Formosa agariphila KMM 3901: one gene and its partners. The protein of the gene in region 1 interacts with the protein of each later gene in a pairwise test. Links are inferred from orthologs where the notes say so. Each region holds a gene or a part of one and is shown on either strand. Other genes may lie near its edges.

Evidence for each region. Proteins that work in one complex are often made in the same cells at the same time.
Region 2: the proteins of pepT (region 1) and tpiA interact in binary tests that used the Escherichia coli proteins (3 or more experiments, as listed by UniProt). The link is inferred for Formosa agariphila KMM 3901 from one-to-one orthologs.
Region 3: the proteins of pepT (region 1) and pepE interact in binary tests that used the Escherichia coli proteins (3 or more experiments, as listed by UniProt). The link is inferred for Formosa agariphila KMM 3901 from one-to-one orthologs.

The regions. Positions count from the first base shown.
Region 1 is NZ_HG315671.1:1,012,087-1,014,955, forward strand. Bases 65-2,863 are described here. They hold pepT (peptidase T), read right to left. Parts: upstream 2,183-2,863; coding sequence 947-2,182; downstream 65-946. Other genes in these bases: BN863_RS04395 (hypothetical protein), read right to left, coding at 65-635; BN863_RS04405 (quinone-dependent dihydroorotate dehydrogenase), read left to right, coding at 2,284-2,863. Also shown: more of BN863_RS04395, read right to left, coding at 3-64; more of BN863_RS04405, read left to right, coding at 2,864-2,869. UniProt on the Escherichia coli protein: Cleaves the N-terminal amino acid of tripeptides.
Region 2 is NZ_HG315671.1:3,262,645-3,265,702, reverse strand. The notes cover bases 1-2,988. They hold tpiA (triose-phosphate isomerase), read right to left. Parts: upstream 1,876-2,988; coding sequence 1,126-1,875; downstream 1-1,125. Other genes in these bases: BN863_RS13615 (BT_3928 family protein), read right to left, coding at 2,983-2,988; BN863_RS13620 (ABC transporter permease), read right to left, coding at 1,896-2,972; BN863_RS13630 (porin), read left to right, coding at 1-1,048. In the rest of the region: more of BN863_RS13615, read right to left, coding at 2,989-3,058. UniProt on the Escherichia coli protein: Involved in the gluconeogenesis. Catalyzes stereospecifically the conversion of dihydroxyacetone phosphate (DHAP) to D-glyceraldehyde-3-phosphate (G3P).
Region 3 is NZ_HG315671.1:3,346,202-3,349,025, reverse strand. The notes cover bases 1-2,754. They hold pepE (dipeptidase PepE), read right to left. Parts: upstream 1,855-2,754; coding sequence 1,147-1,854; downstream 1-1,146. Other genes in these bases: BN863_RS14020 (carboxypeptidase-like regulatory domain-containing protein), read left to right, coding at 1,966-2,754; BN863_RS14035 (GNAT family N-acetyltransferase), read left to right, coding at 622-990; BN863_RS14040 (GNAT family N-acetyltransferase), read right to left, coding at 1-356. Outside these bases: more of BN863_RS14020, read left to right, coding at 2,755-2,757; BN863_RS14015 (carboxypeptidase-like regulatory domain-containing protein), read left to right, coding at 2,759-2,824. UniProt on the Escherichia coli protein: Hydrolyzes dipeptides containing N-terminal aspartate residues. May play a role in allowing the cell to use peptide aspartate to spare carbon otherwise required for the synthesis of the aspartate family of amino acids.

The DNA.
Region 1 (2,869 bases):
ATCTAGATTGCACCTCCACTTTTAAGTACAAAATAAGACAGTGGTATAGTAATGGCTAAAATAATTAGAACTGCTCTGCTCCAATCACGTTTTTTATATTCAACAGCTTTTCCAAGAAATTTATTCCAGAAATATTCAGTTAAAATATAGCCACCAAGCACATTTGCTAAAATTGCAAATTGTGGGTTTATGTTTAAAGTTGAAATTAAAGTGACAGGCACAAATAAGTAAAAACAGCTAAATATAATTACTTGAATCATACCTTGTCTATGGCCTACTTTCTTTAAATTAGAAATCAGCAATATACTTCCAATAAGCGTCGAAAATAAAATAGAAATCACTAAAATTAATTTCTTAGAATATAATTCGGGTAAAGGTTCAGTTTTGGTATTAATAGCGGTAAACGTTTCTGTAGAACCAGGAATATCTAATACGATTTTTTCAGTAGCTATGCTTCCCGCGGCCAAAGTACTATGTGCTGCATTTATAGCCTCTGTATTTACATCTCTGCTTTTTAAAATATCTAATGCTGTTAATCGCGCTTCGTCCGTGTAAGTATCTTCATTAAAACTAATGGCTTCAAGTTCGTCATTAGTCATTTTGTTAAATCGGTTTACAAATATATTATCGGTCATTTTATTGTTTAAAGGATTGTGTGTAAGAACTGCAAATTGCTTGCCAAAATATATGGTTAGCAAGACATACACGAGATAATTTCTATAAAGATAATACTATTTTTTTTTAATAGATAACATAAGGGTAAAACCTAATCTGTTAAAGTTGTTGGGTGTTGCAGTATTTCAAAAATAAAAAATGTCTGAAAACTTTTAAGTCAATCAGACATTCTTTTTTGGGCGTTACCCAAGGGGTCGCGCTTTTCGTTATATCTTTTTTAGCCATGTATTAAAGCTAAAAAAGGATGCCACTGCAATCGCTAACGCAACGGTTATTGTTTAGCAGTAAGTTCAGCAATTTTACAAATAACTTCTGTGGCTTTTATCATGCTTTCTACAGGAACGTACTCGTAACGTCCATGAAAATTATGTCCGCCAGCAAAAATGTTAGGACATGGTAAACCCATATAACTAAGTTGAGAGCCATCAGTACCACCACGAATGGCTTTAATGTTTGGTGTAATGCCAATTTGTTTCATCGCTTCTTCAGCAATATCTACAATATGCATTACAGGTTCCACTTTTTCCTTCATATTAAAATATTGGTCCTTTATTTCAACAGAAACCACCTGACGACCATATTGCATATTTAACTCGTCGGTTAACTTTTGCATCATATCTTTACGTGCTTCAAAATGACTCTTATCGTGATCACGGATAATATATTTTAAAACAGTACTATCTACTTCACCATTAATATCGGTTAAGTGAAAAAAGCCTTCGTAACCTTCTGTATGTTCTGGAGTTTCTAAGCGTGGTAACGAATTAATAAACTCAGTAGCGATATACATAGAGTTTACCATTTTACCTTTAGCGTAACCAGGATGCACAATTTTACCTTCTACAGTAACTACAGCTCCGGCAGCATTAAAGTTTTCGTATTCCAATTCACCAATTTCACTTCCATCCATGGTGTAGGCCCATTCCGCACCAAATTTTTCAACATCGAATTTATGCGCACCGCGGCCAATTTCCTCATCTGGAGTAAAGCCAACACGTATTTTACCATGCTTAAGTTCTGGATGCTGTACAAGATATTCCATAGCCGTAACTATTTCTGTAATGCCTGCTTTATCATCGGCACCTAAAAGTGTTGTACCGTCTGTAGTAATTAAAGTTTGGCCTTTATATAAAAGTAAGTCTTCGAAATAATCTGGAGATAAAATAATGTTTTGGTCCTTGTTAAGAACAATATCTTTTCCGTCGTAATTCTCCACAAATTGTGGTTTTACATTGGCTCCAGTAAAATCTGGAGACGTATCGAAATGAGAAATAAAACCTATGGTTGGTACATCGTGTTCTACATTACTAGGTAAAGTAGCCATAATGTATGCGTTTTTATCTATGCTTACATCTTCTAATCCTATTGCTTTTAACTCTTCTGCAAGGGCATTGGCTAAGTCCCATTGCTTTGCTGTACTTGGCGTTGTATTACTTTCTGGATCCGATTCGGTGTCTACAGTTACGTAGCTTACAAAACGGTCTATAAGGTGTTGTCTATTTATCATAAGGGCTAAGATTTTAAACAAAAATACTATTATTAATTATTTATGCTTTTTGAATTGTAGGATTTTTTAATTAAAAGTATTTTTGCATAAATAAGTCCAAAATGTATAAGTTATTAATTCGTCCTTTATTTTTTAGTGCTGACCCTGAAAAAGTACATCACTTTACGTTTTCAATGGTGAGATTCCTTTCTAAAATCCCTTTAATTCCAAGTGTTTTTAGAGCATTATTTGTTGTTGAAGACCAAAAATTAGAACGTGAAGTGTTCGGATTAAAATTTAAAAACCCTGTCGGGTTAGCTGCTGGTTTCGATAAAAATGCAGTGCTATATAACGAATTGGCTAACTTCGGATTTGGTTTTATAGAAATAGGAACAGTAACTCCAATTCCTCAAGCCGGAAACCCTAAAAAACGTATTTTCAGACTTATTGAAGACCAAGGTTTAATAAATCGTATGGGGTTTAATAATGAAGGTGTCGAGACTGCCATTACGCAACTTAAAAAGAATAAAGGTAAAATTCTTATTGGAGGAAATATTGGAAAAAATACTCAAACCACTCCAGAACACTATACCGCAGATTATGTGACTTGTTTTAATGCATTACATCCATACGTAGATTATTTTGTGCTAAATGTAAGTTGTCCTAATGTTGGGAGTCATGCAAAATTAAACGATAAAGATTATCTTC
Region 2 (3,058 bases), 2.3 Mb from region 1 along the record:
TCGCTTTAGAATGCAAAATCGTGCGACGTACCTCGAGTCTGAAACCGATAAAAACGGTGTAGAAGCCATGGTTAGACGTATGCGTTTAAAATTTGATGGCTATGTAGGAGATCCTAAATTTGTATATGTTGTGCAGTTGTCTTTTGCTCCCGGAGATGTGGGTGTGATTGAAGATGGCGATAATATTAATATTATTAGAGATGCGGTTGTGTTTTACCGCCCGAACGAACATTGGAATATTGGATTCGGACAAACAAAATTACCGGGTAACAGACAGCGTATAAACTCGTCTGGAGCGTTACAATTAACAGACCGTACTATTAATAATGCGAGTTTTAATATTGATCGTGATTTTGGTTTGCAAGTGTATTATTTAAATGAAAGACCAGACAATTTCTCATACAATATAAAAACAGCGATTTCTACTGGAGAAGGTCGAAATTGGACTAAATTACCAGAAACAGGATTGGCATACACAGCACGTTTAGAATTGTATCCGTTTGGAGCATTTACTGATAATGGAACTTTTTTTGAAGGTGATATAGCTCGCGAACCAACTCCAAAACTAATGCTTTCTGGAGTCTATCATTATAATGAAGGTGCGCGTAGAACACGAGGTACTTTAGGTTTAGATTTGTTCGAACAACGCGATTTAACTTCTCTGTTGTTTGACGCCATTGTAAAGTATAATGGTTGGGCGTTCCAAACTGCTTATATGAAACGAATGGCAGATAACCCTATTACTTATAACCCAGAAGATAGTAGTGAGTTTCGTTATGTAGTTGCAGGAGAAGGATTCGATGCGCAAGCCAGTTATATTTTTCCAAATAATTATGAAATTATAGGGCGCTACTCTAACCAAAAACCGAATAATGATGTGGCTTTAGTGATGCCAGAAACAAATCAATACAGTTTAGGAATTACCAAATACATTTGGGAGCACAGTTTAAAACTTCAAGCAGAATTAACTAAAACAGATTTTACTTTGAATAATACTATTGATACCGATAGTTGGTATTTACGTTTTCAAGTCGAAATAGGTATTTAAAACATTTTTTATTATCTATTAAAAGAGGCTGTCTTAATTTAAGACAGCCTCTTTTTTGTATATATGTTGTTGTAAATTTAAAAAGCATTTACAATGGCAAAGAAATCGTCTGCGTTTAATGCAGCTCCACCAATTAACCCTCCATCTACATCAGGCTTAGAGAAAATTTCTTGTGCATTTCCTGGCTTTACACTTCCTCCGTATAAAATAGAAACACTGTCGGCAACGTCTGCACCGTAAGTGTCTGCTAGAGTTTTTCTAATAAAAGCGTGCATGTCTTGTGCTTGCTCAGGACTAGCTGTTTCTCCAGTTCCAATAGCCCAAACAGGTTCGTAAGCCAAAACAATATTTTTAAAAGCATCTGCTTCTAAATGAAACAATGCATTCTTAATTTGGCTACCCACAACCGCTTCATGGTTTTCAGATTTTCTATCGGCTAGTTCTTCCCCAAAACAAAAAATTACACGCATGTCGCTAGCTAATGCAGCATCTACTTTTTTAGCTAATAATTCGTCAGTCTCATTAAAATAAGCACGACGCTCGCTATGACCCAGAATTACTGTTTTAACACCAACACTTTTTAACATGCTCGCGCTAACTTCACCAGTATATGCTCCATTTTCTGCAAAGTGCATGTTTTGTGCAATCACTTCAATAGCGTTATCTTTTAATGTATTATAAGCAGACCAAAGGTTCGTAAACGTTGGTGCTATCATAACTTCTGCATCAGATGTTATTGTTTTGTTTTTTAATGCTGTTAGCAACGTTTCTGTTTGTGCTAAATCATTGTTCATTTTCCAATTTCCTGCAACGATGTTCTTTCTCATAATTATTTTAGTCTTAAAATTTATTGAAGTTTTACTTTTGGATCTAACCAAGCATATACTATATCTACAAAAATATTGATTATTATGAATAAAAGTGCAATTACGAGCACAGATCCCATAATAACAGGTAAATCTAAAGTGTTTAAAGCGTTTACTATTTCTTTTCCTAAGCCATTCCAACCAAAAACGTATTCTACAAACACAGCTCCTGCTAGCATAGATGCAAACCAACCCGAAATTGCTGTTACAACAGGGTTTAAGGCATTCTTAATAGCATGTTTTTTTATGATTTGAAATTCGGTTAAGCCTTTGGCTCTTGCTGTTCTAATATAATCTTGATTGAATACTTCTAATAACGAGTTTCTCATCAGTTGTATAACTACAGCGAGTGGACGAATTCCTAAAACAATAGCAGGCAAGATTAAATTTTTCCATTTAATATGCATGGCTTCACCAAAATCGTCTAATTCGTATAGGCTTCCCGTCATTTCTAAATGGGTATAGTTGTGCAACAGATATCCAAAAAACCAAGCAAATAAAATAGCGCTAAAAAAAGAAGGGACGCTCATACCTATTGTGCTTAAAAACTGAATGCTTTTGTCGATAAAAGTGTCTTTGTATAATGCCGAGACAATCCCTAATATAACTCCAATTAGTATAGCAATTATTATAGCTGTTACAGCTAATATAAAGGTGTTTGGTAAGGTTTCTGCTAAAACACTACTTACCTTTTTACCTTGTTTAGTAAAAGATTCTCGTAAATATGGTGTTTTAAGAACTACGCGGGTATGTCCTAATTGGAATAGAGGAAGGGCATTATATTTTCCGTCGCGTAAAAAGGTGTAATCTTCTGGGCTAGACGAATGAAAAGATATTGGCGATAAATCATTTAAATAGTAACCAAACTGTACATTTAAAGGTTTATCGAAACCGTATTTGTGCTTAATTATTGCTAATTGTTCACTGTCTTCATTTTGCCCAAGCATCATTTGTGCTGGGTCTCCAGGTAATACATTAAATAAAAAGAAGATAACTGTAACTACACCAAACAATGTTAGTAATGCGTAAAATAATTTATTTAGGATATAGTATAACACAAGCTATCTTTTAATTCACTTTAATAAGATTTAAATCGTCTACATCGTTCCAATGTACTTTTTGTGTTACTGTACCCTGATTTAAA
Region 3 (2,824 bases), 2.3 Mb from region 1 along the record:
CTTGCATTAAGCCAGATTAAATCTGCTTGTATAGATTGGATTTTAGTCTCGCCATTTTTAATTAATAGATTCCCGTATTGTAACCCTTGGAATTCTTCCAGAATAGCCATTCCACGAAGTTGATATTGGTTTACTTCTAGAAACAAATCAGAGTTAGTTTTCATAAATGTTACTACTCCAATTAAATTTGATTTTTTATATAAACCTAAATGAAATGTGTCTGCATGATTATCATTTATAAATTCACAGTCTTTAAGTGGTCGTCCTGGACGTAATATAGGTTGTCTTACAGTATATGTGTCTAGAGTGGTAATGGTTTTGACTGTGATATCGTGATGTGTATTTTCTGTTATCATAGACTTCTACTTTTATTTGTATTTGTGTAAGGTTTGCGTTAATATGATTACTAACAAATCAAAATCTAATAATCAAGTATTGATGTATCGCTATCTAAGAATATTAATATTAAAAAGGTTTAATATTGTTTCTTAGTTTCAGTATTTACAATTCAAACTTAATTATTTTTACGCCCTAAAATTATAAACCCTATTTGTATTTATGAAAATTGAACTTAGTTTTCGACAACTTAATATAGAAGAATTACCTAAAATTCTTCCGCTAATGCAGAAATTCACCCAAAATAAACATTCGGATGCGCTTTTATTTGAACGGTTTTCAGAAATGTTTGGTCAAAATTATGAATGTATAGGTGTTTTTAATGACGAAACATTGATAGGAATTTGCGGATTATGGTTCTGCACAAGACATTATAGCGGGCGTAGTATAGAAGTGGATCACGTATATATAGACGATGAGTACCAAAGTAAAGGTATTGGTAAGCAATTATTTTCTTGGATTTATACATATGCGAAAGCTAAAGGTTACGAAGCTGTCGAGCTAAATACATACGTACAAAACCATCCTTCGCATAAATTTTACTATAATGAGGGCTTTAATATACTAGGTTATCATTTTGTAAAAAAAATGTAATATTTTCTTGGATACTATTATTTAATATCTGTATATTTGCACCCGGTAATGCGAGAGTAGCTCAGTTGGTAGAGCGTCAGCCTTCCAAGCTGAATGTCGCCGGTTCGAACCCGGTCTCTCGCTCAAAGAGCTTCATAGAAATATGAAGCTCTTTTTTTATGTCAAATGCTCAAGTAATTTACCACTTTCAACTTCATAAGGTGCAAGGTCATGTTTAAAAATTCTAGCCGGAAATGGTCCTTTTAAAGTTATAGATTCTCCAAGTACTTGCAACCAACTTCCTTCTCTTAATCCTACAACGGTTTGTGTGTTATAACATAGAAATTCTTTGATTCTAGTTTCTCGGGTTTCACCCATATGCTCACTATTTACATCTGAATCTAAATAATGTGGATTGATATTAAAAGGAACTAAACCTAAAGTTTTAAAACTAGGCGGGTATACGATAGGCATATCGTTAGTCGTATTCATGGTTAAACCACAAATATTACTTCCCGCACTGGTACCTAAATATGGCGTTCCGTTTTGTACTACTTCAGTTAGAACTTCTATTGCTTTAATTTTATAAAGCTGACTTACTAAAACAAAAGTGTTACCACCACCCACAAAAATAGCTTCTGCTTGTTCTATGGCAGTTTTTGGGTTTTTAAAGGTATGAATGCCTTCAACATTAATATTAATCTTAGAAAAGGCATCCTTTGCTTTAGCTGTATAATCATCGTGGGTTATTCCGCTTGGTCTAGCGTAAGGTATAAAGAGGATTGTTTTAACGGCTTTAAAGTGCAATTTTAAATCATCTAATATATATTCTAAGTAACCACTACCAAAAACTGTAGAAGTACTTGCTATAATCATATTTTTCATCATCGATATTTTATTGTAAATTTAAGTAATAGATGGTTTTAACAAAAATTTAAATGCCTCTAATAAATTCTTAAGGTGATAAGTCGTTAACTTTAATTAAAATTGAATTATATGAAAAAAGCATTACTATTTTTATTATTGTTATCGTCTATAGGTACATTAACTGCTCAAACTATTGACCGTGTTCAGATAATGGGACGCGTGGTTGTTGCCGATACAGAAGACGTTGAAGGTGTTACCGTATACAATACGTCCTCTAACAAAGGAACAGTTACAGATGCTAAAGGAGAGTTTAAAATAGAAGCCGGCTTGTTAGATATTATTGAAATTTCTGCATTACAATTCAATACTATAGAAGTAAAGATAAGTTTAGAGATTGTAGAAAATAAACAACTTACCGTGTTTTTGGTAGAACACATTAATCGTTTAAACGAAGTGGTTATTATGCCTTATGGATTAACGGGGGTATTGTCTAAAGATTTAAACAAATTTAAAACCTTTAAGCCCGATTTAGAGAGTATAAACTTTGGTATAGATGATATTGGCGCGTACGAATTTGCAGCAGATTATCATACCGAAGCAGATATGTCTATTTTAAATCAAGGTGAGTTTTACAACGGTATGGACTTTGTAGCTATAGCGAACACCTTCTTAAAGCCTTTATTTAAAAAGAAAGACAATAAACAACAAAAAATAATTAAGGACACTGAAGCAGGTTTAGGGCTTCGAGGTATATACTCATTTTCATTTATTTCAGAAAATTTTGGAATCCCAAATTCACAAGTTGAAGAATTTATTAATTATGTCGATCAAAACATAGATTCAAAATTGTTAGAATCTGGACAAGAAATGCAATTAATAGAATATCTTTCTAAAGAAAGTAAAGTGTTTTTAGAAAAATAAGGTGCTAAAAATTAAAGTTATACTCATTAGTGTTATTTGTCTACTAATTAACACTCCGGCACTTATT